DNA from 2 places in the Streptomyces aquilus genome. Region 2 is predicted to be linked to the other one. Evidence: riboswitches for the same ligand, from Rfam matches in the RefSeq annotation. Region 2 holds a riboswitch; the other holds the start of a gene.
The links. Region 2 has a riboswitch for glycine ahead of gcvT (glycine cleavage system aminomethyltransferase GcvT). Riboswitches for the same ligand answer to the same signal wherever they lie in the genome.
Positions count from the first base shown of each region.

Region 1: another riboswitch for glycine. It lies ahead of gcvP (aminomethyl-transferring glycine dehydrogenase); the one in region 2 lies ahead of gcvT (glycine cleavage system aminomethyltransferase GcvT).

Region 1 is NZ_CP034463.1:2,032,372-2,046,790, forward strand. Features, by position in the region: gene EJC51_RS09385 (APC family permease) at 1-1,277, shown strand, start outside; gene EJC51_RS09390 (TOBE domain-containing protein) at 1,372-1,767, shown strand; gene EJC51_RS09395 (TOBE domain-containing protein) at 1,828-2,256, shown strand; gene gcvP (aminomethyl-transferring glycine dehydrogenase) at 2,329-5,214, opposite strand; glycine riboswitch at 5,390-5,486, opposite strand; gene EJC51_RS09405 (PRC-barrel domain-containing protein) at 5,618-5,995, shown strand; gene EJC51_RS09410 (DNA polymerase IV) at 6,098-7,492, opposite strand; gene EJC51_RS09415 (MerR family transcriptional regulator) at 7,551-8,240, opposite strand; gene EJC51_RS09420 (bifunctional nuclease family protein) at 8,501-8,974, opposite strand; gene ftsR (transcriptional regulator FtsR) at 9,052-9,789, opposite strand; gene EJC51_RS09430 (FHA domain-containing protein) at 9,808-10,698, opposite strand; gene EJC51_RS09435 (DUF881 domain-containing protein) at 10,760-11,614, opposite strand; gene EJC51_RS09440 (small basic family protein) at 11,620-11,952, opposite strand; gene EJC51_RS09445 (DUF881 domain-containing protein) at 11,949-12,785, opposite strand; gene EJC51_RS09450 (mannose-1-phosphate guanyltransferase) at 12,952-14,419, opposite strand, start outside.
Region 2 is NZ_CP034463.1:7,230,579-7,244,997, reverse strand. Features, by position in the region: gene EJC51_RS33510 (enhanced serine sensitivity protein SseB) at 1-555, opposite strand, end outside; gene EJC51_RS33505 (AAA family ATPase) at 631-1,293, opposite strand; glycine riboswitch at 1,495-1,589, shown strand; glycine riboswitch at 1,590-1,697, shown strand; gene gcvT (glycine cleavage system aminomethyltransferase GcvT) at 1,736-2,851, shown strand; gene gcvH (glycine cleavage system protein GcvH) at 2,950-3,327, shown strand; gene glyA (serine hydroxymethyltransferase) at 3,342-4,604, shown strand; gene EJC51_RS33485 (L-serine ammonia-lyase) at 4,664-6,031, shown strand; gene EJC51_RS33480 (glycoside hydrolase family 25 protein) at 6,116-6,673, shown strand; gene EJC51_RS33475 (MOSC domain-containing protein) at 6,701-7,243, shown strand; gene EJC51_RS33470 (NADPH-dependent F420 reductase) at 7,294-7,971, opposite strand; gene EJC51_RS33465 (zinc-dependent alcohol dehydrogenase family protein) at 8,039-9,037, opposite strand; gene EJC51_RS33460 (AraC family transcriptional regulator) at 9,140-10,054, shown strand; gene EJC51_RS33455 (EF-hand domain-containing protein) at 10,115-10,327, opposite strand; gene EJC51_RS33450 (helix-turn-helix domain-containing protein) at 10,379-11,293, opposite strand; gene EJC51_RS33445 (GNAT family N-acetyltransferase) at 11,344-12,012, shown strand; gene EJC51_RS33440 (ADP-ribosyltransferase) at 11,966-12,577, opposite strand; gene EJC51_RS33435 (YncE family protein) at 12,664-13,842, opposite strand; gene EJC51_RS33430 (polysaccharide deacetylase family protein) at 13,842-14,419, opposite strand, start outside.

The DNA.
Region 1 (14,419 bases), 5.2 Mb from region 2:
CCGCCGAGCACGGCAACGTCTTCGTGATGATCGGCGTGGCCCTGGTCGTCTTCCCGAAGCTCGCCCTCGGCCTCTCCGGCTTCGAGACCGGCGTCGCGGTCATGCCGCACGTCAAGGGCGACCCGGGCGAGACGGAGGAGAACCCGGCAGGCCGCATCAGGGACACGAAGAAGCTCCTGACCACGGCCGCGCTCATCATGAGCTGCTTCCTGATCGCGACCAGCTTCATCACCACCCTCCTGATCCCGGAGAAGGAGTTCGAGTCGGGCGGCCAGGCCAACGGCCGCGCCCTCGCCTTCCTCTCGCACGAGTACCTGGGCGGCGCCTTCGGCACGGTCTACGACGTCTCGACGATCGCCATCCTGTGGTTCGCCGGCGCCTCCGCGATGGCAGGCCTGCTCAACCTGATGCCGCGCTACCTCCCCCGCTACGGCATGGCCCCGCACTGGGCCCGCGCCGTACGCCCCATGGTGATCGTCTTCACCCTGATCGCCTTCCTGGTCACCTGGATCTTCGACGCCGACGTGGACGCCCAGGGCGGCGCCTACGCCACCGGCGTCCTCGTCCTGATCAGCTCGGCGGCGATCGCGGTGACGATCGCGGCGCGCAAGGCGGGCCAGCGGGGCTGGACGATCGGTTTCGCGGTCATCTCCGCGGTGTTCCTCTACACGACGGTCGTCAACGTCATCGAGCGCCCGGACGGCGTCAAGATCGGCGCCTGCTTCATCGCGGGCATCATCCTGGTCTCGCTGCTCTCCCGGCTGGCCCGCGCCTTCGAGCTCCGCGTCACCAGTGTGAGCCTCGATCCCATGGCGGAACGATTCATCAGGGACATGGCCAGCCGCAAGATCCGCTTCATCGCCAACGAGCCCGACAACCGCGACAAGGCGGAGTACCGCGACAAGATCGAGCAGATCCGCGAGGACAACGACATCCCCGGCCAGGAGGACTTCGTCTTCGTCGAGGTGACGGTCACCGACCCCTCGGAGTTCGAGGCCGGCCTGACGGTCCGCGGCGAGGTCCTGCACAACCGGTACCGCATCCTGACCCTGGAGTCGTCCTCCATCCCCAACGCCCTGGCGGCCCTGCTCCTCCACGTCCGCGACACGACGAAGTGCACCCCGCACATCTACTTCGAGTGGACCGAGGGCAGCCCCTTCGCCAACTTCCTCCGCTTCTTCCTCTTCGGCCAGGGCGAGGTGGCCCCGGTGACGCGAGAGGTCCTACGAGAAGCAGAGCCGGACAGGTCCCGCCGCCCAAGGGTCCACACAGGCTGAAGCTCCCGACCCGTCCGCCGCGGCCGCCAACGGCGCCAAGCCCCCACGGGGCCACCCGCACCCGCATCCAAAACCCCACCACTATCGTGACCGCATGCAGTCCTACACGATCGGCCAGGCCGCCCGCCTGCTCGGCGTAAGCCCCGACACCGCCCGCCGCTGGGCGGACGCCGGCCGCGTCACGACCCACCGCGACGACAGCGGCCGCCGCCTCATCGACGGCCGCGACCTCGCCGCGTTCTCCGTAGAGCTGGCCAAGGGCACCGCGGCCGACGACGAGCCGTCGTACACCTCGGTCCGCAATGCCTTCCCCGGCATCGTCACCGCCATCAAACTCGGCGACGTGGCCGCCCAGGTGGAGATCCAGGCCGGCCCGCACCGCCTCGTCTCCCTCCTCACCCGCGAGGCGGTCGAGGAACTCGGCCTGGAGGTGGGCATGGAGGCCACGGCCCGCGTGAAGTCGACGAACGTCCACATCGACCGGACGTAGAAAAGCCACGACCCTACACATACCTGGCACAACCCACCCAGACCCCTACGGTTGATGCCCATGACCCTGAGCATCCGCAACCAACTCCCCGGCACCGTCACGTCCGTCACCTCCGGCGAGGTGATGGCCACCGTGGGAATCCGCCTCACCGGCGGCCGGAACCTCACCGCGGCCATCACCAGGGAAGCGGTAACCGCCCTCGGCCTCGCCCCGGGCTCCCCCGTCCGTGCCCTGGTGAAGTCAACGGAGGTGGCCCTCGCCACCGGCGCGGCGGAGGCCCTCTCCGGCCTCTCCATCCGCAACCAGCTCCCCGGCACGGTCACCACCATCGCCACCGGCGCCGCGATGGCCTCCGTGAAGATCGCGTTCGACGACATCGAACTCACCGCGGCCATCACCAAGGACGCCGCCACGGACCTCGGCCTCGCGCCCGGCACCCCGGTCGTGGCCCTGATCAAGTCGACCGAGGTCTCCCTTTCCACAGCGTGACGCCACCGACGTAACCCCGAAAAACGAGAGGACCCCGCCAAAGCGGGGCCCTCTCACCGAGCACAGTCAGCCTCAGTCCTCGTAAGCGTCCAGCGGCGGGCACGAGCACACCAGGTTCCGGTCCCCGAAGGCCTGGTCGATCCGTCGCACCGGCGGCCAGTACTTGTCGGCCACCACGACCCCGCTCGGGAACACCGCCTCCTCACGGCTGTACGCGTGCGCCCACTCGCCACCGAGCGCCGCGGCGGTGTGCGGGGCGTTCCGCAGCGGGTTGTCCTCCGCCGGCCAATCCCCGGACCCGACCTTCTCGATCTCCGCGCGAATGGCGATCATCGCATCGCAGAACCGATCCAGCTCGACGAGGTCCTCGGACTCGGTCGGCTCGATCATCAGCGTCCCGGCCACCGGGAACGACATGGTCGGCGCGTGGAACCCGTAGTCGATGAGCCGCTTGGCGACGTCGTCCACGCTCACACCCGTCGCCTTGGTCAGCGGCCGCAGGTCGATGATGCACTCGTGCGCGACCAGCCCACCGGGCCCGGTGTAGAGCACGGGGTAGTGCGGCTCGAGCCGCTTGGCGATGTAGTTGGCGCTCAGCACGGCCACCTGCGTGGCCCGCTTCAGCCCTTCGCCGCCCATGAGCCGCACGTAGGCCCAGGAGATCGGCAGAATCCCCGCCGAGCCCCACGGGGCGGCGGAAATCGGCCCGACACCGGTCTCGGGCCCGGCCGCGGGCTGCAACGGGTGGTTCGGCAGGTACGGCGCCAGGTGCGCCCGCACGCCCACCGGCCCGACGCCCGGCCCGCCGCCACCGTGCGGGATGCAGAACGTCTTGTGCAGGTTCAGGTGCGAGACGTCGCCGCCGAAGTGCCCGGGCTTGGCAAGCCCGACCAGGGCGTTGAGGTTGGCGCCGTCTACGTACACCTGACCGCCGGCCTCGTGCACCTGCGCGCAGATGTCGGCGACATGCTCCTCGAACACGCCGTGCGTCGAGGGGTACGTGATCATGAGCACCGCGAGCTCGTCCCGGTGCTGCTCGATCTTCGCCCGCAGATCCTCGACGTCGATCTCACCGTCCTCGGCGGTCTTGACGACGACGACCTTCATGCCCGCCATGACAGCGCTGGCGGCGTTGGTCCCGTGCGCGGAGGACGGAATCAGACAGACCGTCCGCTGCTCATCGCCATTGGCCCGGTGATACCCGCGTACGGCGAGCAGCCCGGCCAACTCACCCTGCGACCCGGCGTTGGGCTGGAGCGACACCTTGTCGTAGCCGGTGACCTCGGCGAGCCGCTCCTCCAGCTCCCGGATGAGCGTCAGATAGCCCTGCGCCTGCGCGGCGGGCGCGAAGGGGTGCAGCTGCCCGAACTCCGGCCAGGTGACCGGCTCCATCTCGGTGGTGGCGTTGAGCTTCATGGTGCAGGAGCCCAGCGGGATCATGCCGCGGTCGAGCGCGTAGTCCCGGTCGGCGAGGCGGCGCAGATAGCGCAGCATCGCGGTCTCGGACCGGTACTGGTGGAAGACGGGGTGGGTCAGGAACTCGTCGTCGCGCACCAGCGCATCCGGCAGCGCGTCCTCGGCCGCGACGTCCAGCGCCTCGACGTCCCCCTCGACCCCGAACGCCGCCCATACGGCGCCGAGTTGAGCCCGGTTGGTGGTCTCGTCGCAGGCGATGGAGAGGTGGTCGGCGTCGACGAGCCGCAAGTTGACCCCGTTCGCCTCGGCGGCGGCGACGACCTCACCGGCCTTGCCGGGCACGCGCACGGTCAGGGTGTCGAAGTAGGCCCCGTGCACGACCTCGACCCCACCGGCGGCAAGCCCCGCGGCGAGGACACGGGCGTAGCGATGGGTCCGCCGGGCGATGCCCTTCAGCCCCTCCGGGCCGTGGTAGACGGCGTACATCCCCGCCATGACAGCGAGCAGCACCTGAGCGGTACAGATGTTGCTGGTGGCCTTCTCCCGCCGGATGTGCTGCTCACGGGTCTGCAGGGCGAGCCGGTAGGCCTTGTTGCCGTCCGCGTCCACGGACACGCCCACGAGCCGCCCGGGCAGGCTGCGCGCGAACTTCTCGTGCACCGCCATGTAACCGGCGTGCGGCCCGCCGAAGCCCATCGGCACACCGAACCGCTGCGTGGTCCCGACGGCGATGTCGGCCCCGAGCTCCCCGGGCGACTTCAGCAGCGTCAGCGCGAGCAGGTCGGCGGCGACGGTCACGAGGGCACCGAGTTCGTGCGCCTGGTCGACGACCGCCTTGATGTCGCGTACGGCACCGGAGGCGCCCGGGTACTGGAGGAGCACGCCGTTGATCTCACGCGCGGCGATGTCGGCGGGAATCCCGTCGCTGAGGTCGGCGACGACGACCTCGACGCCGGTCGGCTCGGCCCGCGTCTGGATCACGGCGATGGTCTGCGGCAACGCGTCCGCGTCGACGAGGAACAGACCCTTCTTGTTCTTGCCCATGCGCCGGGACAGCGCCAGCGCCTCGGCGGCGGCCGTGCCCTCGTCGAGCAGCGAGGCACCGGAGGTCGGCAGCCCGGTGAGCTCGGCGACCATGGTCTGGAAGTTGAGGAGGGCCTCGAGCCGGCCCTGGGAGATCTCGGGCTGGTAGGGCGTGTACGCCGTGTACCAGGCGGGGTTCTCCATGACGTTGCGCAGGATGACGGGCGGGGTGAAGGTCCCGTAGTACCCGAGGCCGATCATGGACCCGAGCACCTGGTTCCGATCGGCGAGCGAGCGGAGCTCGGCGAGCACCTCGGCCTCGGTCCGCGCGCCCGGCAGATCGAGGGCGTCAGCGTTCTTGATCACATCCGGCACCGCGGCGGCGGTGAGCTCGTCCAGCGAGCCGTATCCGACCTGCGCGAGCATCTTGGCCCGGGCTTCGTGGTCGGGGCCGATGTGACGCTGCTCGAAGGGAATCCCCTGCTCGAGTTCGGTGAGCGGAGTGCGGTGGGCGGTCATTGCGGAGGCCTCCTGGTCTGACGCGACCTTCGAGGGACACCACGGCTGCGGGTCCCGGCGGCCTCCCCCTCTGTCATCTCAACCTGAGAGCTTCACCGGGACACCCGAGGGTGCCCGGCTTTCACCGTCGGTGAGAGCGGAAGCCGTCGACACCCGCTCTGCTTTCCAGAGTGACCTCGTCCGTGCGGTACGTGGGCCTGAGAGATTCCGGGGAGGATTTGCTCCTTCGGCGCCCCCGGACGTTCTCCGGAGGACTCTCCCGCACAGGGTCAACAGCCGCTTGCCAGCCTACCAGCGCACAAAAAGTCGATCCCTTGAGGAGTCCTCGAGTGGCCACTGGCCCTAATGTGCTCTTTTGTAGTGCTTACGGATGAGTTGCGAGTGGCGACCTAGTGGAGGGCCCGTGCAGACCGACATCGATCCGCGCAACCTGATCGGCCGCAAGGCGTTCGACCGCAACGGCACCAAGATCGGCACGATCGACGAGGTCTACCTCGACGACGCGACCGGAGTGCCGGAGTGGGCGGCCATACGCACCGGCCTGTTCTCCCGGGACGCCTTCGTCCCCCTGGAGCCCAGCGAACTGATCGAGGGCACCCTTCAGGTCCCCTTCGACCGCTCCTTGATCAAGGACGCCCCCGACTTCGGCGTCGGCCGCCACCTCTCCCCCGACCAGGAACTCCAGCTGTACCACCACTACGGCCTGGACGTGGCCTCACCCCCGCCGCTCCCGGACAGGGACTTCGGCAAGTTGGCGGGCACGGAGGAAGCAGAAGCCTGACAGCGGCGGCCCGCGGCGAGGCCCTCACACACACTCGAACGCGCACAGCCGACCGCACCCTGCTCCCGAGCGCCCACGGGCCCGCACCCGACAGCGAAACTGTCACGGGTGGTGCGGGTGGGAAATCAAATCCGGCCGAAGGCCGGCTGCCTCACCCTCCGCCGACTCCACCGGCACCAACGGCAAGGGCTCAGCCAAAGCCAACAACTCATCGTCAACCCGAAACGTCCGCACCCGCCCCGGCTCGGAATCCGGCGTCTCGAACCGCACCGTCACCCGCCCCAGCCCACTCCCCTGCACCCACCCGTGCCCGAACTCGGCATGCACCACGTCATGCCCCGCGGCGAACCGCCGCTCGACAGGCACCTCCACCCTCTCGTCGGCCACCTCCCCGGAGTCCTCCTCGGCAACCTCGCCGAGATCCCCCGCAGCCTGCGCGAACAGATCCTCCTGCGTGTAGTCGGCCAGCCCGGAGACCCCCACCCCCAGCAACCGCACACCCCCCGTCGTGTCCACGGACTCCAGCAACCGAGCCGCGGCCTCCCGCACGACGGCCACATCATCGGTGGGCCCCCGCAAGGTCTCGGACCGGGTCAGCGTCGAGAAGTCGTACCGCCGCACCTTCAGCACGATCGTCCGCCCCGACAACCCGGCTCCCCGCAGCCGCCGCACGCACCGGTCGGCCAGCCGCTGCACCTCCATCCCCACCCGCAGCCGGTCGTGGATGTCCACGTCGTAGGTGTCCTCGACCGACACCGACTTGGTCTCCCGCTCCGCCACCACGGGCCGCTCGTCGTGCGCCAACGCCATGGCGTACAGCCCATGCCCGTGCGCCTTCCCGAGCAGCCGTACGAGCTCGTCCTCGCCCGCCTCGACGATCTCGTCGACCGTGTGGATGCCGGCCCGTCGCAGATGGTCGCCCGTCGCCGGCCCCACCCCCGGCAGAATCCGCACGGACATCGGCCCGAGCATCTCCCGTTCGCTCCCCGGGTCGATCACCACCAGACCGTCGGGCTTGGCCTGCTCGGACGCGATCTTCGCGAGCATCTTGGACGCCGCGAGTCCCACCGATCCCGTCAGCCCGGTGACCGCCCGTATGTCGGCGCGCAGCTTCTCCCCCGCGAGCCGCGCCGACGCCTCGTCCCAGGCCGCACCCCCGGCCTCCAGGTCCACGAACGCCTCGTCGAGGCTCAACGGCTCCACCAACGGCGACAGCGCCCGCAGCAGCCCCATCACCTGCTCGCTGATCGCCCGGTAGAACCCGAAGCGCGGCACGAGATACGCGGCATTGGGCGCCAGCCGCCGCGCCTGGGCCATCGGCATCGCGGAGTGCACCCCGAAAACCCGTGCCTCGTACGACGCGGTCGCCACCACACCGCGCGGCCCCAGTCCGCCCACGATGACGGCTTTCCCACGCAGACTCGGCTTGGACGCCTGCTCCGCGGAGGCGAAGAAGGCATCCATGTCGAGATGCAGGATCGTGGGCGCGGTTCTCACATGTCCGATGCTGCCCTACGCCACTGACAATGCCCTCGGTAATCCCCCGGGCAAAGCCTCAAACGGCCCGATTGCCCCGCCGCCGCGCCAGCTCGTCGGCGGGGTTGTGCCCCACCAGCGTCTCCCCGGTGTCGATCCGCTCCCCGTGCAGCTGGGACAACGCGCTCTCGACGTCCCGCCACACCACGCCCACGGCGATCCCGAAGATGCCCTGCCCGCCCTGGAGCAGCGCGTGGACCTCGTCGGGCGAGGTGCACTCGTAGACCGTGGCACCGTCGCTCATCAGCGTCATGCGCTCCAGGTCCCGGAAACCGCTCTCCCGCAGGTGCTGCACGGCGGTACGGATGTTCTGGAGCGACACACCGGTGTCGAGGAACCGCTTGACGACCTTCAGGACGACGACGTCCCGGAAGCTGTACAGGCGCTGCGTCCCCGACCCGTAGGCGGGCCGCACGCTCGGCTCGACGAGCCCGGTGCGCGCCCAGTAGTCGAGTTGCCGATAGGTGATGCCGGCGGCCGCACAGGCCGTCGGCCCGCGGTAGCCGATCTGCTCGGACGCCATGGACGTCGCCCCTCCGCCACTGCTCGGCACGGCCGCCGGTCGCTGCGGAGCGTGATCGGCCGCGTTGCTGTGCTGGGGATCCCCCCAACTCGAACGCAGTTGAGAGCTCGGGGGAGGGTACGGACCGCTTGCCCCGAGACTCCGTCCGGGGGCACCCCCAGCCGTACCGCCGCCGCTGCTGCTCACGCCGACCTCCGTCCTTGACCTGCCTTCTCGACGGTAGGCAGTCACCCGGGGTGCGTCAACGATCGCCACACTCGGCACGCCGAGTGATAATCACCCTAGGAGTGGTTTGCCGTACCCCACCGCGGGGAAAGGCTAGCCGAATGCGCTCGGGGCGGGCCGTAGGACGCTCTCACACGCCGGTGGCAAATGCCGGCATTTCCGTGGTGACCGGACACAGCCGACCCGTCACGGACGGCGAGTCCACCGGGCCGGCCCCCGTCTCACTGGCTGCTGGTGCCGAAGTCCTCGGGCGAGATCTGGTCGAGGAACTCGCGGAACTTCTCCACCTCGTCCTCCTGCTCGTCCGGGATCGCGATCCCGGCGTCGTCGAGCACACCGTCGCTGCCGTAGATCGGCGTTCCGGTGCGCAGGGCCAGCGCTATGGCATCGGACGGCCGGGCGCTCACCTCCACGCCGCTCGCGAAGACCAGTTCCGCGTAGAAGACGCCCTCACGCAGATCCGTGATGCGCACTTCGGTGAGCTCCTGGCCGACGGCCTCCAGCACGTCCTTGAACAGGTCGTGGGTCAGCGGTCGTGCGGGGGCCATGCCCTGCTGGGCGAAGGCGATCGCCGTCGCCTCCCCCGGCCCGATCCAGATGGGGAGGTAGCGGTCGCCTCCCACTTCACGCAGGAGCACGATCGGTTGGTTGGAGGGCATTTCGACCCGGACACCTACGACATCGAGCTCGTTCACACAGCAACCCTAGGCCGTGCCCGGGACGTTTGGGTAGTCGGGCAGGAAACGGGGGCCCGATCCGGCGTCCGCGCCCTTCAGGGCAGCCGCACACCGAGGGCGGTCTGCACCAGGGCCGCGTGCAGCTTCACCGTGAGCCCCGCCAGTTCCTTCGTACGGGCCTCGGCGTGCGCCCGGGTCTGCGGATTGCGGTGCCGCTTCAGCGGGGCCACCACCTGGTCCACCAGCCCCGCCTCCCGGTCGGCGGCGGCCTTCATCGCGCGCAGATGCCGCGGCTCGATCCCGAACCGCCCGAGCTCGACGACGAGTGCCGCCACAGTGACCGCCTCGGCGTCGTAGGCCCCGTCCGGCAGCGGGGCGATGAGTCCGTAGGACTCCCACTCCTCGAGCTCCTGCTCGCCGATCTCGGCGGCGGCCAGCAGCTCGGACCGGCCGATCCGCGCGGCCGTGGGGGCCTCCCAGGGCTCCTGAAGCGTTTCTCCGTCCCGCTGGCGCCCCACCACGGGCAGCGCCACGGCCTCCCCGCGCTCCATGGCGTCCAGATACTCCCGGATCACCTTGAGCGGCAGATAGTGGTCCCGCTGCATCCTCAGCACATGCCCGAGACGCTCGACGTCGCCCGCGCTGAACTTGCGGTACCCCGAGGGGGTCCGCTGCGGCTCGATGAGCCCCTCGGACTCCAGGAAGCGGATCTTGGAGATGGTGACTTCGGGGAACTCGTCGCGCAGCACATTGAGCACCGTGCCGATGCTCATCAGCCCACTGTCCGCGGCGGCGGTACCGTGACCGGCACCGCCGCTCGGTGTTTGAAGCATGGACCTTCCCTGACGGGGTCAGTAGCCCCGCTGGCTCGCGTAGAAGACCAGCCGGTACTTGCCGATCTGTACCTCGTCCCCGTTGTGCAGCGGCACCGTGTCGATCCGCTCGCGGTTCACGTACGTGCCGTTGAGGCTGCCGACGTCGCCCACGGTGAACGAACCGTCCTGCTGGCGACGGAACTCCACGTGCCGACGCGACACCGTCACGTCGTCGAGGAAGATGTCGCTCTGCGGATGACGCCCCGCCGTGGTCAGATCGCCGTCCAGCAGGAAGCGGCTGCCCGAGTTCGGTCCACGGCGCACGACCAGGAGTGCGGAGCCCAGGGGCAGCGCGTCCACGGCCGCCTGCGCCTCCGGGGAGAGCGTCGGCAGCTGCGTCTGGCCGGTCGCCTCGGCGTCGTAGGCCTCGAGACCGGAGATGGAGATGGTGGAGGTCGTCTCGGACGGACGCTCGGGCGCACCGCGCAGCGGCGCACCGCAGTTGGAGCAGAAGCGGCTGTTCTCCGCGTTGCGGTTACCGCACCTCGTACACACCAGGGCCGACATGGAAAACTCTCCACCCGTACTCGAGGTTGACGGTTGCCCGAAACCTATGCCGCCGGACTGCGCAGGGTCAACAGACGGCGCGCCCTGACCTCCCGGAACGCCGCCCACCTGGTCCCGGAACAGGGGGCGCTGGCCCTCCGCGTCTGGCTGTGCGCGATGACGAGCGGTGGCGTTCGCATTGTCGCTACCCTCTCGCGCGCTCTTGCCGAACAACTTCGCAAACAACTTCACGGGCGATTCCCCTTGACCGAAACAGACCCGCCCGTGGGGCAGGACGAACCCTGATTGCATACACCGGCCGACCCGGACATCCTGACAACGTCCGTATCCACCAGACAGTTTCCACCACGCACCACCCAATCGGTGCGCCGACCCCCCGCAACCTCATGCCCTGGCCGGACGTGCCTCATGCACCCCCGGTTCACCGGGAGGACGACCGAGCGTAGTCAGGCTGCTTCGCGGCTCGCAAGGCGTCCACGACGATCTTGGTAGACCGCTCGACGGTGACGGTGGCCTGCTCCTTCTCCAGAGTCTGCACCACGCCTCCAGGAATGTTGAGCGCCGGTTCCAGGTCCTGCGGCTTGCCGATGACCTTGAAACGATAGGGGGCGTTGATCTTGTTCCCGTCGACGCTCACGCTGTTGCCGGAATCGGTCAGATACGTCCCGGCGACCACCCGCACGCCGTTCACCTGGATCGCCTCGGCACCGGCCGCGCGCAGCTCCTGGATCGCGTCGAGCAGCATGTCCGCCTCGACCGTCCCCTTCGTGTCGTCGATGGTCATCGTGATACCTGGCCCCTGCGCGGCCACCGTGCCCGCGAGGATGCCGAGTTGCCGCTCCTTCTCCAGCGTCTGCTTGCGGGCCTCCTCCGCCTGGTCCGAGCTGTTCTCCAACTCGTCACGCTGCTTCTCGAGGCCCGCCTTCTCGTCCTCAAGACGCTGAGTACGGTCATCCAGTTCATCGAGAATGCGAACAAGATCTTCCTGACGGGCACCGCGCAGCGCGCTGTCGCCGTCGCTGTTCGACGCCACCTGCACCGCCAGCCCGAATCCGAGGCCGAACAGCAGCACGGCGACGATCAGTTGGGCACGCGTGACACGCGGCGGCCACAACCCCTGGACGAGCCGCTGGCGTCCGGTCACCCCGGGTGTCGCGTCCGGCTCGTCCTTGTCGTTCGTCTCGGCCGACGGGACCGCCTCCGGAGCCGTCGCGGGCGTCTCCTCCGGCAGTTCCTTGCGCAGCCTGTTCTCCGGCGTACCGTCCTGGTCGCTCATCGGCCTCACGCCCGGAAGACGTGCCGGCGGATCGCCGCGGCGTTCGAGAAGATGCGGATACCGAGGACGACGACCACACCGGTCGACAGCTGAGCACCCACGCCCAACTTGTCGCCCAGGAACACGATCAGCGCGGCGACGACCACATTGGACAGGAACGACACCACGAAGACCTTGTCGTCGAAGATGCCGTCGAGCATGGCCCGCAGACCACCGAACACGGCGTCGAGCGCCGCCACGACGGCGATCGGCAGATAAGGCTCGACGACCGCCGGAACCTCAGGCCGGACCAACAGGCCGGCCACGACTCCCACGACGAGGCCCAGTACGGCGATCACGATGTGCCCTTCTCAGTTCTCGGCTGTGCTGTACGTACGATCACACTCGTTGCTGCAGGCAACCGGAGATCCCCCTCCACGGAGATGGCCGTCCGGATGCCGTAGTTCTCCTGCAGGGCGTTCAGATACAGCCCGTCGGCGCTGTTCTGGAACCTGGTGCTCAGCCGCTGCCCGTCCCCCACCGCGAGCACCGTGTACGGCGGCACCAGCGGCCTGTTGTCGACCAGTATCGCGTCACCGGCGGCCCTGATCGCGGACAGCGCCGTCAACCGCTGTCCGTTGATGGAGACGGCCTCCGCGCCCGACTCCCACAGCCCGTTGACGACGCGCTGCATGTCCCGGTCCCGGACCCGGCCGGTGTCGGAGAACCCGGAGGTCTCGCGCGGGTCGCCGTCACCACCGGTGGTGGCCTCCTTGGCGTCGTCCACGACCAGCTTCACGCCTGGTCCGTGCACGGCCGTGGCGCCCGACAGCAGGCCGACCAGGTCCGCCTGCCCGCTGCCGCCGCTGTCCCTGAGCGCCGCGCGCTGCATGGCGCTCACGTCGTCGCGCAGGTCGTCGACCGTGCCCTCCAGCCTGTCGGCCGCGTCCGTCTCCCGGTCGATGCGGTCGATCAGCTCCTCGCGCTCCTTGGCCACGACGGGAGCCGCGACGCGCGCCTGCGCCGCACCGACGGTCACGACAAGCGCCGCCAGCACCAGGCCGGCGGCAAGCCCCAGCTTCGCCCGCAGCGTCTTGGGCAGGCCCCCTTCGCCCGCGGCCTTCTTCCGAGCGGCCGCCTCGGCATACCCGTCGTCGAGGCTGTGGTCCATGACGTTGGTGAGCAGCGACATGGACGCGTCCGGACGCGAGGGGCGCGTGGGTGTGCTCCGAACGGGGGGCTGCTGCGGCATGCCGCACATCGTCGCACGTCGCGACCAGTACCTCCGAACGGCCCCACCGGCGTGCCGGACAGGCCCCCTTGGGGACACTTGTCCGGCACGCACGCGTGCTGCGGATTTAGCGACCGGCGCTGTCCACGACCGCCGCCCACTCGTCCAGCAACGCCTGGGCAGAGGCGTCGTCGGGCCCTTCCGCCCACAGATGGGTGACCGCCTCGGCGGGATCGGGCAGCACCATGACCCACCGCCCGTCGGTCTCCACGACCCGCACTCCATCGGTCGTGTCGACAAAGCGATCCCCGGCCGCCTCCACGACCCGGCGCATCACGAGCCCCTTGACCGCCCAGGGAGTCGCCAGATCCCGCTTGAGCACATGCGCCCGCGGAATCCGCGCGTCGATCTGGCTGAGCGTGAGCTGCGTCCGCGCGACAAGCCCGATCAGCCGTACGAAGGCCGCCGTACCGTCGAAGACGCTGCTGAACTCGGGCACGATGAACCCGCCCTTGCCGTCACCACCGAAGATGGTCGAGTCATCACGCCCGACCCGCGTCAGGTCGTCGGGTGACGTGGTCGTCCACTCCACCTGCGTCCCGTGGTACGCCGCCACCTGCTCGGCGATCCGCGTGGTGGTCACCGGCAGCGCCACCCGCCCACTGCGCCGCTCCGCGGCCACCAGATCGAGCATGACGAGCAACGCCCGGTCGTCCTCGATGATCCGACCCTTCTCGTCGACCAGCGACAAGCGCTCGCCGACCGGGTCGAACCGCACCCCGAAGGCGGCCCGCGACGACGCCACGATCTCCCCGAGCCGCACCAGCCCCGACCGCCGCACGTCGGCGGTCTCCGTGGGCCGTGACTCGTCGAGCCCCGGGTTGACGGTCAACGAGTCCACCCCGAGCTTCCCGAGCAGACTGGGCAGCACAAGCCCGGCACTGCCGTTCGAGGCATCGACGACGACCTTCAGCCCGGACTCGGCAATCCCCGTGGTGTCGACGTTCCGCAGCAACGACCCGGTGTACGAGTCGAACACGCTCGCGGGGAAGTGCAGGTCCCCGATCTCACCGGGGAACGCACGCCGGTACTCCTGCCGCGCGAACACCCGGTCCAGCTTCCGCTGACTGCCCTGCGACAGGTCGGCTCCACGCCCGTCGAAGAACATGATGTCGACGGAATCCGGCACCCCGGGTGTCGTACGAATCATGATCCCGCCCGCACTGCCCCGCGCGGTCTGCTGCCGGGCAACCGGCAGCGGTACGTTCTCCAGATCTCTTACGTCGATGGCGCTGGCCTGCAACGCGGAGATGACCGCCCTCTTCAGCGCGCGCGCACCACGCGAGTGGTCGCGGGCCGTGGTGACCGTCGACCCCTTCTTCAACGTCGTCGCGTAAGCGCCGGCGAGACGCACGGCCAGCTCGGGAGTGATCTCCACGTTCAGAATTCCCGAGACCCCACGGGCACCGAAGAGATGCGCCTGCCCTCGGGACTCCCAGATCACCGAAGTGTTGACGAAGGCGCCGGCCTCGATGGTCTTGAACGGATAGACCCGCACATTGCCCTGCACGATCGATTCTTCACCGATCAGGCAC
Region 2 (14,419 bases):
GGCCGTCAGGACGACTCCGGTCGCGGCGAACTCGGCGGCGGCGGCCGCGAGGAAGTCCACCGGGTCGTCCTGCCAGTCGGGCTCGTAGAGCTTGACCCGGCCGCCGCTGTTGGGGCCGTCCAGCGGGGTCCGGCCGACCCGGCACAGGTCCGCCACGGCCTCCGGCGGGAGCGGGACGCCGACCACGCCGTCCGGGTTCACGGCGATGCCGACCTGCGGCGGGAGGCCGCGCGCGAACTCCACCGCCGGGGCGATCGTGTACGACATGTGCGCGCCGGCGACCTGGCGGAACTGTTCCTCGGAGCTGAAGACCGGGACGTAGGCCTGGCCCTCGATCTCGAAGGTGGGCAGGTCGAGCGGGCCGGTGTGGGCGCCGCCGCCGTTCGGCAGCGGGACCCAGACGAAGCTGCGGCCGAGGACCTCGATGATCCGGCCGCCGGCGCCGGGCACGCCGAGGGCGGCCGAGAGCACCTCCTCCAGCTCGTTGCCGGGCCATCCGCCGCCGTGCGGATGAGGGTGCGCCTGTGCCGGGAAGTCCTGTGCCGGGAAGTCCATCTGTCCGTCCGCCTGCCGAGTACCGCTGATGTGGCTGAAAGGCTAACGGGTGCGGGCCCCGGGGTGCCCTGGTCGTCAGCCCGTGAACCCGATCCTGCGCAGGGCGTCCGCCGCCGCCCGGTCCAGGAGCACGGCCGAGCCCACGCCCTGCGGCAGTTCGCCCTTCTCGGCGGAGCGGATGAGGCGGGCGGCCGCGGTGCGGTGGCGGAGGAAGGCATAGCGTGAGACGCCCCGGCCGCGCTCGCGCTGGCCCTGGAGCGCCGTGTCCGCGGTGACGTCGAGCAGCAGCAGGTGCAGGGTGCCGCCGCGGCGGTGGGCCGCGCGGGCCAGCCAGCCGCGCACCCAGGACTGGGTGCCGCAGTCGTGCACCACGACCCCCTGGCCGGAGCGCAGGGCGCGGTACAGGCCGAGGTAGTGGGCGGCGCGGACGAGGGGGCGGTAGACCGCGTACGGCAGGAAGCGGGGCGCCCGGGCGTCCCAGCGGTCGCGGGTGTCCTGGGAGTCGATCCGGATGCCCTTGACGGCGCGTCGCATCAGGGTGGACTTGCCGCTGCCGGGCAGGCCGGTGATCACGACCAGGTCGTCGGGGGCGAAGAGCAGGGCGCGCGGGCTGTGGCCGGCACGGTCGCGCAGGTCGCGGACGACCGGCTGCGGTGCGCAGGTTTCCTGGGCCGGAGCTGTCGGCTGCGCGGGCAGCGCGACGGCCGAGGTGGTGGCGTACGCAGTGGGCCTGTTCACCGTGATCGTCCTCCTCCTGGGTCGAGGGGTTCCCCTCCCCACCGAGCGTAAAGAGAAGGTAATGAGGTGTCTCTCTTGTTTTGGTGCTCGTCCTGCCACAAGCCAGTCACAAAGGGGGCGGTGACGGGAGCGGCCGATGCGGCCCTGCCGCCCGTGCCCGATGCGTGCAATGATGTCCGCGCCAACTGCATACCGGCCGTTCGAATCCGCGCGGGAGAGTCCCCACCACTGGCTGGGGCGCCGAAGGAGCAAGTCCCTCCCTTGAATCTCTCAGGCCCCGTTACCGCGCGGGCGAGGCACATCTGAAAAGCGGGTCACCGTTTCCGGTGGCTCCACCCAAGGTGCAAGTCATGTCCCCCGCGGTCATGGCGAACCTCTCAGGTTCCGATGACAGATGGGGAGGAACGACCTCGCCCGTCATGCCTTGGGAGAAGACCGTCCGATGAGCAACGAACCCCGCCTGACCGCGCTCGACGCCCTGCATCGCGCGCTCGGCGCGACGATGACCGACTTCGCCGGCTGGGACATGCCCCTGCGCTACGGCTCCGAGCGCGACGAGCACAACGCCGTGCGCACGAAGGCCGGGCTCTTCGACCTCTCCCACATGGGGGAGATCACGGTGACCGGGCCGCAGGCCGCCGCCCTGCTGAACTTCGCCCTCGTCGGCAACATCGCCTCCGTCGGCGTCGGCCGCGCCCGCTACACCATGATCTGCCGCGAGGACGGCGGCATCCTCGACGACCTGATCGTCTACCGGCTCGAAGAGACCGAGTACATGGTCGTCGCCAACGCCTCCAACGCCCAGGTGGTGCTGGACGCGCTCGTCGAGCGTTCCGCCGGCTTCGACGCCGAGGTCCGCGACGACCGGGACGCCTACGCGCTGATCGCCGTCCAGGGCCCCGAGTCCCCCGGCATCCTCGCCTCCCTCACCGACGCCGACCTCGACGGCCTGAAGTACTACGCCGGGCTGCCCGGCACGGTCGCGGGCGTCCCGGCGCTGATCGCCCGCACCGGCTACACCGGCGAGGACGGCTTCGAGCTGTTCGTGAAGCCCGAGCACGCCGTCGAGCTGTGGCAGGCCCTGACCAAGGCGGGCGAGGGCGTCGGCCTGGTCCCGTGCGGGCTGTCCTGCCGGGACACGCTCCGCCTGGAGGCGGGCATGCCGCTGTACGGGCACGAGCTGAACACCTCGCTCACCCCCTTCGACGCCGGGCTCGGCCGGGTGGTGAAGTTCGAGAAGGAGGGCGACTTCGTGGGCCGCGAGGCGCTCACCGAGGCTGCCGCCCGCGCCGAGACCGCGCCGCCGCGCGTCCTCGTCGGCCTGGTCGCCGAGGGCCGCCGCGTCCCGCGCGCCGGGTACGCCGTCGTCGCCGACGGCCAGGTGATCGGCGAGGTCACCTCCGGCGCCCCCTCGCCCACGCTGGGCAAGCCGATCGCGATGGCGTACGTCGACGCCGCGCACGCCGCGCCGGGCACGACCGGTGTCGGTGTGGACATCCGGGGCAGCCACGAGCCGTACGAGGTCGTGGCGCTGCCCTTCTACAAGCGTCAGAAGTAGCCGCCGTAGGTGATGCTGAGCACACGGACGCTGCTCACGCACGCCTTCCGCAGTCCCCCATTCATCAGCAGTCCCCCGCGTACAGGAGAATTCAGGCCATGAGCAACCCCCAGCAGCTGCGCTACAGCAAGGAGCACGAGTGGCTGTCGGGCGCCGAGGACGGCGTCTCGACGGTCGGTATCACGGAGCACGCGGCCAACGCGCTCGGCGATGTCGTCTTCGTCCAGCTCCCCGAGGTCGGTGACACGGTGACCGCGGGCGAGACCTGTGGCGAGCTGGAGTCGACCAAGTCGGTCAGCGACCTGTACTCCCCTGTCTCCGGTGAGGTAACCGAGGTCAACGAGGACGTCGTCAACGACCCGTCGCTGGTGAACTCCGCCCCCTTCGAGGGCGGCTGGCTGTTCAAGGTACGCGTCGCGGAGGAGCCGGCCGACCTGCTCTCCGCCGACGAGTACACCGCCTTTTCCGCCGGCTGAGGAGTCCGCACCTGATGTCCGCACTGAACACGCCCCTGCATGAGCTCGACCCGGAGATCGCCGCGGCGGTCGACGCCGAGCTGGGCCGTCAGCAGTCCACGCTGGAGATGATCGCGTCGGAGAACTTCGCTCCGCTCGCGGTCATGGAGGCGCAGGGCTCGGTCCTGACCAACAAGTACGCCGAGGGCTACCCCGGCCGGCGCTACTACGGCGGCTGCGAGCACGTCGACGTCGCCGAGCAGATCGCCATCGACCGGATCAAGGAGCTGTTCGGCGCCGAGTACGCCAACGTCCAGCCCCACTCCGGCGCCTCCGCCAACCAGGCCGCCCTGTTCGCGCTGGCCGCCCCCGGCGACACCATCCTGGGCCTGGACCTGGCGCACGGCGGCCACCTCACCCACGGCATGCGCCTGAACTTCTCCGGCAAGCAGTTCAACGTGGTCGCCTACCACGTCGACGACGCCGGTCTGGTCGACATGGCCGAGGTGGAGCGCCTGGCCAAGGAGCACCGCCCGAAGGTGATCATCGCGGGCTGGTCGGCGTACCCGCGGCAGCTGGACTTCGCCGAGTTCCGCCGGATCGCCGACGAGGTCGACGCCTACCTGTGGGTCGACATGGCGCACTTCGCCGGCCTGGTCGCGGCCGGGCTGCACCCCAACCCGGTCGAGCACGCGGACGTGGTCACCTCCACGACCCACAAGACCCTGGGCGGCCCGCGCGGCGGCATCATCCTGGCGAGGAAGGACTTCGCGAAGAAGCTGAACTCGTCGGTGTTCCCGGGCTTCCAGGGCGGCCCGCTGGAGCATGTGATCGCGGCGAAGGCGGTGTCCTTCAAGGTGGCCGCGAGCGAGGAGTTCAAGGAGCGCCAGCGGCGTACGGTGGAGGGTGCGCGCATCCTCGCCGAGCGTCTGACCGCCGCGGACGCCCGGGAGGCCGGGGTCAACGTGCTCTCCGGTGGCACGGACGTGCACCTGATCCTGGTGGACCTGCGCGAGTCGGAGCTGGACGGGCAGCAGGCCGAGGACCGTCTCCACGAGGTCGGCATCACGGTCAACCGCAACGCCGTCCCCAACGACCCGCGCCCGCCCATGGTGACGTCGGGCCTGCGGATCGGCACCCCGGCGCTGGCCACCCGCGGCTTCACGGCCGAGGACTTCACCGAGGTCGCAGACGTGATCGCCGAGACGTTGAAGCCGTCGTACGACGTGGAATCCCTGAAGGCCCGGGTCAAGGCCCTGGCCGACAAGCACCCGCTGTACCCCGGCCTGAGCAAGTAGTAGTTCCCTGGTGGGGGCACCCGACGATGTGTGCCCCCACCCTTTTTGAAGGAGTTCCCGTGGCCATCTCGGTCTTCGACCTGTTCTCGATCGGCATCGGCCCGTCGAGCTCCCACACGGTCGGCCCGATGCGCGCGGCCCGCATGTTCGCCCGCCGTCTGCGCAACGAGGACGTGCTGTCCTCGGTGGCGGCCGTCCGCTCGGAGCTGTACGGCTCGCTGGGCGCGACCGGCCACGGCCACGGCACCCCCAAGGCGGTGCTGCTCGGTCTGGAGGGGGCGTCCCCTCGTACCGTCGACGTGGAGACGGCCGACGAGCGGATCGAGGCGATCAAGAGAAACGGTTCGCTGAATCTGCTGGGCGAGCACGAGATCGCGTTCTCCTTCGACGACGACCTGGTCCTGCACCGCCGCAAGGCGCTGCCGTACCACGCGAACGGCATGACGCTGTGGGCGTACGACGCGTCCGGGGCGGAGCTGCTGTCGAAGACGTACTACTCGGTCGGCGGCGGCTTCGTCGTGGACGAGGACGCGGTGGGCGCGGACCGCATCAAGCTGGACGACACGGTCCTGAAGTACCCCTTCCGCACCGGCGACGAGCTGCTGCGTCTGACGAAGGAGACGGGTCTGTCGATCTCCGCGCTGATGCTGGAGAACGAGCGGGCCTGGCGCACGGAGGAGGAGATCCGGTCCGGGCTCCTCGACATCTGGCGGGTCATGCAGGCGTGCGTCTCGCGCGGCATGTCGCGGGAGGGCATCCTGCCGGGCGGGCTCAGGGTCAAGCGCCGGGCGGCCGTGACGGCGCGTCAACTGAGGGCGGAGGGCGACCCGTTGGCCCACGCGATGGAGTGGATCACGCTCTACGCGATGGCGGTCAACGAGGAGAACGCGGCCGGCGGACGCGTGGTGACCGCCCCGACGAACGGCGCGGCCGGCATCATCCCGGCCGTCCTGCACTACTACATCAACTTCGTGCCGGGCGCCGACGAGGACGGCGTGGTCCGCTTCCTGCTCGCCGCCGGCGCGATCGGCATGCTCTTCAAGGAGAACGCCTCCATCTCCGGCGCCGAGGTCGGCTGCCAGGGCGAGGTCGGCTCGGCCTGCTCGATGGCGGCGGGGGCGCTGGCGGAGGTGCTGGGCGGCTCCCCGGAGCAGGTGGAGAACGCGGCCGAGATCGGCATGGAACACAACCTGGGCCTGACCTGCGACCCGGTCGGCGGCCTGGTCCAGATCCCGTGCATCGAACGCAACGGCATGGCCGCGGTGAAGGCGGTCACCGCCGCCCGCATGGCGATGCGCGGCGACGGCTCCCACAAGGTGTCCCTCGACAAGGTCATCAAGACCATGAAGGACACCGGCGCCGACATGAGCGTGAAGTACAAGGAGACGGCCCGTGGCGGTCTCGCGGTGAACATCATCGAGTGCTGAACGGGCAAGGGGCCCGCGTGCCAAGGTGGTTGGCGATTCACCCGCCACCCCCTGTTCCCCTACGGCACTTCAGGGAGTCCCCCCATGCTGCGCGGCATCGACGTGAGCGCGTACCAGTCCTCCTCCTACTCCACCGACGGCCTCTCCTTCGTCTTCGTCAAGGCGACGGAGGGCCGTACGTACACCAACCCCAAACTCGCGGCCCAGACGAAGCGGGCCCGCGACGCCGGTCTGGTCGTCGGCTTCTACCATTTCCTCTGGCCGGGCAACCTGACCGCCCAGGCCGAGTACTTCGTGAGCAAGGCCCCGGAACGGGCGGGCGACATCCTCGCCGTGGACTGGGAGACCACCGGCGAGGGCACGCACGCGAGCAACGCGGAGAAGGACCGCTTCATCCGGAAGGTGAAGGAGCTGCGGCCGAACAACCGGGTCGTCCTCTACACGAACCGGAACTACTGGCTGAACATCGACACGACCTCCTACGACGGCGACGGCCTGTGGATCGCCGACTACGTGACGGCCGGCAAGCCCCGCATCAAGGCGAAGTGGCTTTTCCACCAGTACACCGACGATCCACTGGACAAGGACGTGGCGAACTTCTCCAGCAGGGCCGCCCTGCGCGAGTGGGCCGAGGACGCCTGATCAGACGCCTGCTATAGAGTCCGCGCCATGGGTGGGCAGATCACTGCGGTCAGCAGCAACGGGACGTATTCCTTCACCAAGCCGAACCGGGAGAGCATCACGCTGCTCGCCGGGCTCGGGGTCGAGGGGGATGTGCACGCCGGAGTGACGGTGAAGCACCGGTCCCGGGTGGCGAGGGACCCCTCGCAGCCGAATCTGCGCCAAGTGCACCTTCTGCACCAGGAGTTGTTCGACGAGGTACGGGAAGCCGGCATCGAGGTCGGCGCCGGGGAGCTCGGGGAGAACGTCACCACGCGGGGCATCGATCTGCTCGCGCTGCCCGTCGGAACCCGGCTGCACCTCGGCGAGCGGGCCGTCGTCGAGGTGACCGGGCTGCGCAACCCCTGTCTTCAGATCGACAACTTCCGGCAAGGGCTGCTGAAGCAGGTCGTCACCCGCGATGCCGACGGGAAGCTCCGGCTCAAGGGCGGGATCATGAGCGTCGTCCTGGAGGGCGGGGTCGTGCGGCCCGGTGACGGGATCGAGGTGGAGCTCCCGGACGGGCCGCACGTGCCGCTGGAGATCGTCTGATCCCGGACCGGTCTCAGGCACGGAACTGGGGCTTGCGTTCCGGGCTCGATTCAGCCGCGGAACTCCGGCTTGCGTTCCGGGCTCGCCTCCGCCAGTGCCTTCGTCACCCCGTCGACACCCTCGCGCAGTCCGTACACCGGTGTGTCCGGCTGCTGGCGCCAGGAGTCGTCGAGGCCGCCCGCGTCGACCGTGTCGAAGCCGAGTTCGTCGATGAGGGCGCGGACCTTCGCCTTGGCCGCCTCGTCGTCGCCGGCGACCGGGAGGGCCTGGCGGTCGGGGGCGCCGGCCGGGCGGTGGCGGTCGAGGATGTCCTGGGCGTAGGTGCCGTTGAAGGCCTTGATGACGGGGTGGCCGAGGTGCCGTTCCGTCCAGCGGCTCTCCGTCAGGCCCTCGTCCTCGATCCCGGCGATCCGGCCGTCGCGCTGCTTCGGGTAGTAGTTGCCGGTGTCGATCACGGCCACGCCGTCCGCCGCGCCGTCGAGCACGCCCTTCGGCAGGTCGGGGATCGCCTTGAGCGGGATCGTGACGACGACCACTTCAGCGCCTCGCGCGGCCTCCTCGACCGGGACGGGCGTCGCGCCGGTCTCCTCCGCGAGCGCGGTCAGGGTGTGCGGGCCGCGCGAGTTCGCCACCGCCACCTCGTGCCCGAGGGCGGTGAGCCGCCGGGTGAGGTTGCCGCCGATGTTTCCCGCGCCGATGATGCCGATCTTCATGACAGACCTTCCCAGATTCGATGCATGTGCATGCGTCTGAGTGGCGTCAACCCGGGTCGGCGGGGAGGTATTCCGGGGGGCCTCAGATCCGGACGACGATCTTTCCCGTGTGCCGGTTCGACTCCATCAGGCGGTGGGCGTCCCGGATGCGGTCCAGGCCCTCGAAGACCTCGGCGATGACCGGCCGGAAGCCGCCGTCGGCCAGGCCCGCGTTGAGGAACGCGGTGGAGCGCCGGCGCCCGCCCGGTGTCCCGGTGAGGATCATGTTGGCGTACGTGTGGATCGTGAACGGCCAGTTCCAGGGGATCTCGGCGGGACGGCGGTCCAGCCAGCCGTAGGCCACCACCGAACCGCCCTCCGCGAGCGCACCGGCCAGCGGGCGGAAGCCGGGGCCGCCGATCGCGTCGAAGATCACCTCGGCACCCCGCCCTCCGGTGAGCCGCCCGACCTCCTTGGCCACCGTCTCGGCGTCCCCGTCCGAGACGATCACCTCCGCCGCCCCCACCTCCAGCAGCCCCTGCCGCTTGGCCTCCGTACGGGTCGTGGCCAGCGGGATCGCGCCGATGCGGCGGGCCACCTGGATCGCCGCCGTGCCGACCCCGCTGGACGCCCCGGTGATCAGGACGTGGTCGCCGGGCCTGAGCCCGGCCGTCTCCAGGAGGGCGCCGTAGGCGGTCGTGTAGGTCAGCCAGGACGCCGCCCCCGTGACGGCGTCCACGGAAGCGGGGCGGGGCAGCACCGCGGTCTCGGGCAGGACGACCCGTTCCGCGTACACCCCCTGGGCGCTCATCTCGATGCCGGGTCCGGTCGTCACCGGGTCGCCGACGGCGAGTTCGGTGACGCCCTCGCCGACCGCCTCGACGACGCCGGAGGCCTCGTAGCCGAGACGGGAGGCGGGCAGGGACGGCTGGTAGTAGTAAGTGCCGGAGCGGAAGAGGGCCTCGGCGCGGTTGAGGCCCAACGCCTCGACGCGGACGGCCACTTGGCCCGGCGCGGGGGCGGGCACCGGCACGTCCTCGATGGACAGCACCTCGGGTCCGCCTGTTTCGTGAAAGAGCACGGTACGTGCGGTAGTTGACATGGCGTCCACGCTAGGAGCCGTGGCGAAGACGATCCATGTCCGCCGGTCTCCCTTTCCTGTCCGTACGTCTTCGCCCGTCAACTCCCGGCTACGGTGGGGGACATGGACGTACTGAGCGACGCGATCGCCGCGATGCGCACCGGGCGGCCGCACTCGGGCCGGCGGGACAAGTACGCGCCCTGGGGGATGCGGATCGAGGACTCCGAAGGTGCCGGGTTCCATGTGGTGCTGCGGGGTTCGGCCTGGCTGCTGCCCTCGACGGGCGAACCGGTGGCGCTCGCGGCGGGGGACGTGGTGTTCCTGGCCCACGGGCGGGGGTACGCGCTGACCAGCGGGCCGGACGTGGAACCGGAGGTCATACGGTTCCAGCCGGACGCGCCCCCGCCCCCGCCTCCCCTACGGGACGCCGTGTCGGACACGGTCCTGCTGTGCGGCGCCTACTGGCTGGACCGCAGCCGGGCCCACCCCCTGCTGACCGAACTGCCCGAGGTCGTGCACCTGCCCGCCAGGGTCGGCGCCCACCGGTCGCTGCGGGCCACCGTGGAGCTGCTGGGCGCGGAGCTGGAGGAGCCGCAGCCGGGGTCGGACATCATCGTCTCCTCGCTCCTGGACACCCTGCTGCTCTACATCCTGCGCGCCTGGTGGCAGGGCGAGGCCCGCGCCGACCGGCATCCCACCGGCTGGGCGGCAGCGCTCGCCGACCCCGCGGTGACGGCGGCGTTGCGGGCCATCCACGCCGCGCCGGACCACCCCTGGACGGTGGAGGAACTCGGCGCCCACGGCGGTCTGTCGCGGGCCGCGTTCGCCCGGCGGTTCACCACCCTCGTGGGACGCCCGCCGCTGGCGTATCTGACCTGGTGGCGCATGACGACGGCGGGCCGGCTGCTGCGGGCGGACGACACACCGCTCCGGACCATCGCCGAGCGCACCGGCTACACCTCGGAGTTCGCCTTCGCCAAGGCGTTCAAGCGGCAGTACGGGGTGGCACCGGGGCAGTACCGGAGACAAGCCTCCTAGGGCCGGTCCGGCATGACGAAGGGGGCGCCCCCACCGGGTGGGCGCCCCCTTCCGCGTGCGTCACTTGCTCAGGTACGCCCAGAACTCGTCGAAGGAGAGCACCTTGTCGCCGTTGAGGTCACGGGTCTTGATGATCACCTCGGCGACGGACTCGGTGACATTCCAGTCACCTTCCTGAGCGAGGGCGGTCTTGAACTCGGCAGCGGTGATGAAGCCGTCACCGTCCGTGTCGATCCGCTCGAAGTCCTTGCGTGCCTCGTCGATGTTCGCCACCGATCCGCCCCTTTTCGTCGTACCTTGCTTGGCTTGTTGCCGGAGGTCAGATTAACGGGCGGTCCGCGCGCGCAGAGCGGCGACCACCCATGCGAACTCCGCCTCGTACGCCGCCTGGGGTCCGAGCCCCGCCACCTGCGCCCACAGCCGGCGGTACCGGGCCACGCGCACGTTGGTTCCCGCCTCCAGCCGCGCCAGCACCTCCGCCGGGTCCGCGTTCCCGAGCAGCCCGCGCAGCAGGTCGGCGGCCTCGGGCGCCTCGGGGGCGACACCCCGCTCGAGCGCCTCCCCCGCGAGCTGCACCAGCCGGCTCATGAACCACAGCGAGGTGCCCGCCGGCACGTCCGGCCCACGGTCCGCCGCGTTGAACTCGATCATCCTGCGCATCAGCGCCCGGAACTCGGGGTCCTGCATCATCTCGGCGATCTCGACCCACGCGTCGACCTGCTCCGGCGTCGGGTCGTCCGGCAGGTCCGTCGGGGCGAACCGCAGCCGCTCGCGGATCTCGGGATCGGCGGTGTCCAGCCCGTCGAAGATCTCGGTGGTGAAGTCCTCGACGATCCGGGCCCGTTCGGCCGCCGACAGCCGTGCCAGCTTGTTCATCAGGGTCATCTCCTCTGCGGTCGAACCGCGTCGCGCCACGGTCGACAGCACCGCCCGGGTCACCTTGAGCGACCGGATCTGCGCGTCCAGCGCCGTCACATGCGCGGCCGCCACCTCCGCGACCGTCCGCTCCCCGTCCAGCACCTTCCGTACCTCGCCCAGGCCGAGGCCCAGCTCGCGCAGGGTGCGGATCAGCTCCAGGCGGGCCGCGCACGAGGCGTCGTACAGCCGGTAGCCCCCGGTCGAACGGGTCACCGGCTCGAGCACGCCCTCGTCGGACCAGTAGCGGATGGTCCGGACCGTCAGGCCCGTCGCCCGGGCCAGCTCGCCGATGGTGAAAAGTCCGGTGCCGTCGTCGATCATGTGTGTGAGTCTGGGCCTTCCAGTGGGTGGAGACTCAAGAGGCGGGTGCGGTGGAGACTCTCCGGGACATTCTCGACGCGGCGGCCCGCGGGGTCTTCCCGCCGGCGGACGGCCGGACGACGGTCGTCCCGCAGCACTCGGCCCGGGACGCGGGCGTCCTCGCCTTCACCGCGCACTCCGTCGTCTTCACCGACGAGGATCCGGAGTGGGTGCACACGACCCTGCGCGGGCTGGACTGCGATCCGCTCGCCGCGACCATGAACCCGCTGTTCCTGGCGGCCTTCCTGGAGCGGACGGGGCGCCGGGCCGAGACGATCGACGCCATGCTGGTCGGCTCGCCCCTGCCCGGCGCACCCCCGCTCGCGCTGGCGGAGATCGAGGACGCCGACCATCCGCGGATCGTGTACGCCCGCGGGCGCCGCGACGACGTGCGGGCCTGGACGGCGGACGGCGGGGTGCTGGTCATGGGGCGCGGGATCGGTGGCCGCCTGGAGGTGTCGGTCGAGGTCGACGACGGTGTACGGCACCGGGGGCTGGGGCGGCTGCTCGTGGGTGCCGCCCGGCATCTCGCCGGCGAGCCGCTGTGGGCGCAGGTCGCACCGGGGAACGCCCGCAGCACGCGGGCGTTCCAGGCGGCCGGTTACCGGCCGGTGGGCGCGGAGGCGCTGCTGCTCAGTGCCAGGCCTCGTAGTGCGGGTTGCTCTGACAGCCGCTCATGATCTCGACCTTGGTGGTCTTGTTCACGGGACAGACGCCGATGATGTACTTCCGGGCGATGCCGCCGGGGAAGGCGACCTCGACCTGGTCGGCCCACTTGTGGGTGTCGCCGATGGTCTTGTTCACGTCCACGCCGCCAGGGGCGTCGATGTAGTAGTTGTAGCCCGACTTCCACCACGTCTTGTACAGGTCGTGGTCGTAGGTCGTGGAGACGTACGGGGAGGGCTGGTTGACCAGGACGTACTTCTCGATGTCGTACTGGCCGTTGACAACGTCCTTCGGTTTGAAGCCCTCCGCGAAGACGATCTCGGGGCCGCGGCCGTCGCTGCGGTAGAGGGTGCCGCAGCTCTTGCGCCAGACCGGCTCGGGAGTGATGCGGCTGACGTCGACGGTGCGGTCGGCGGCGGCCTTGATCGGGTCGTCGAACTGGACCTTGCAGTCGGGGGTCGTGGGGGCCTTCGCGGGGGCGGTGGCCTTGGCGGGGGCGGTGGCCGCCGTGGTGGCGAAGACGGCGGCGAGGGACAGGACGGCGGCAGCGGTGCGCCGCCGCAGACGGGTTGTGATCATGGTGAGCACAATTGCTGGTCTGCGACGGCGCGTTGGGGATCTTCACCCGTGCGGGGCGTGTCAACTGACCGAAGATCAACCGAAGATCAGCGGAAGATGCCCGTGTGCCCCAGTGAGTAGCGTCCGGGCTGCGGGTAGACGGCGAGACCGTGCGGTCCGCTACCGACCTTGATGCGGGCCAGCTGCTCGCCGGTGCGGGTGTCGATGGCGTACACCTCGGCGTTGTAGCGCCCGGACAGCCACAGCACCTTGCCGTCCGCCGAGACGCCGCCCATGTCGGGGCTGCCGCCGTCGGGAAGGTGCCACTTCTCGGCGACCTTGTTCTGCGCGAAGTCCCAGACGGAGATGGTCCCTTCGCCCCGGTTGGAGACGTACATCTCGCGCGAGTCGCGGCTGACGTAGAGGCCGTGGGTGCCCTTGCCGGTGGGGATGAGGCGCGGCTTGTCGAACGTGTCGCCGTCGAGGACCCACATGCCGTCGGCCATCATGTCGGCGACGTAGAACCGCTTGCCGTCCGGCGAGACCTTCACGTCCTGCGGCATGGCCCCGTCGAAGGGCAGTTTCTGCTGGCCGACGACCTTCATCCGCTCGGTGTCGACCTTGAGCAGCTCGCCGCTGAACTCGCAGGAGACGATGAAGTACCGGCCGTCGAGGGAGAAGTCGGCGTGGTTGACGCCGTAGCAGGTGACCGGGACGGTCTTCTTGCGCTCCATGGTGTGCGGGTCGCGGAAGACGAGTTCGCGGTCGAGGGACGCCATGACGACGGCGTACTTGCCGTTGGGCGTGAAGTAGAGGTTGTACGGGTCGTGCACCTCTACCGGCTTGCCCGCCTTGCCGGTTCTCGGGTCGATGGGCGTGAGGGTGTGGCCGCGGTTGTTGTTGACCCACAGCGTCTTCATGTCCCAGGACGGAACGACGTGTTGGGGCTGGCGGCCGACGTGGATCGTCTCGATGATCCGGTACGTCTTCGGGTCGATGACGGAGACCGTGTCGGACTCGGTGTTGGGGACGTACACGCGGGACGGGAAGTCCTTGACCACCGGCGAGAGCCTGTTGGGGCGGTCGGCGGCGTACACGTCCTGCGGGTCGAGGACCGGCGGCATGCCGGGCAGCCCCTGGACGGGCTTCTTCTTCGGCGGCGCGGGGACGGCCGCCCGGGTGGCGGTGTGCTCGGGGGCGGCGTGGTCCCGGCTCTGGGTGCCGCAGGCGGTGAGGGCGGCGAGGACGACTCCGGCGGCCAGGGTCTGCTTCACAAGGCGGTGCATCAGCTGAACAGCTCCGTGGTGGTCACCGCGGCCAGGCCGCGGCGGTCGAGTTCTTCCAGTACGGCGGGGAGGGCGGCGACCGTGTCGGCGTACCCGAAGTGCAGGCTCACCACGGACCCGTTCCGGACCTCGCCGAGCACCTTGCGGGTGATCGCGGGGGCGCCGGGTGAGGTGAAGTCCAGGGAGTCGACGTCGTACGACAGGACGTGCGGGTAGCCGACGCGGCGGGCCAGCCGTTCAACGAGCGGGGAGGCCCGGGCGGCACGCGAGGGGCGGAACCAGCTGCCGATGGAGCCGGTCAGCTTGCGCAGCCGGTCGGCGCAGCCCTCGATCTCGGCGAGCGCGTCCGCCTCGGACATGTCGTTGACGCCGAGGTGGTGGAGGGTGTGGTTGCCGAGGTCATGGCCGCCGTCGAGGATGCGGCGGGCGAGGTCGGGGTGCTCGTCGAGCCAGCTGCCGACGGCGAGGACGGTGATCCGGGCGCCGTGTTCCTCGGCCTCTCGCAGCAGCGCCGTGGCGGTGCCGGGGTCGCCGTTGCCGTGGAAGGTGAGGGCGACGCGGGGGTGGGTGCGGGGGC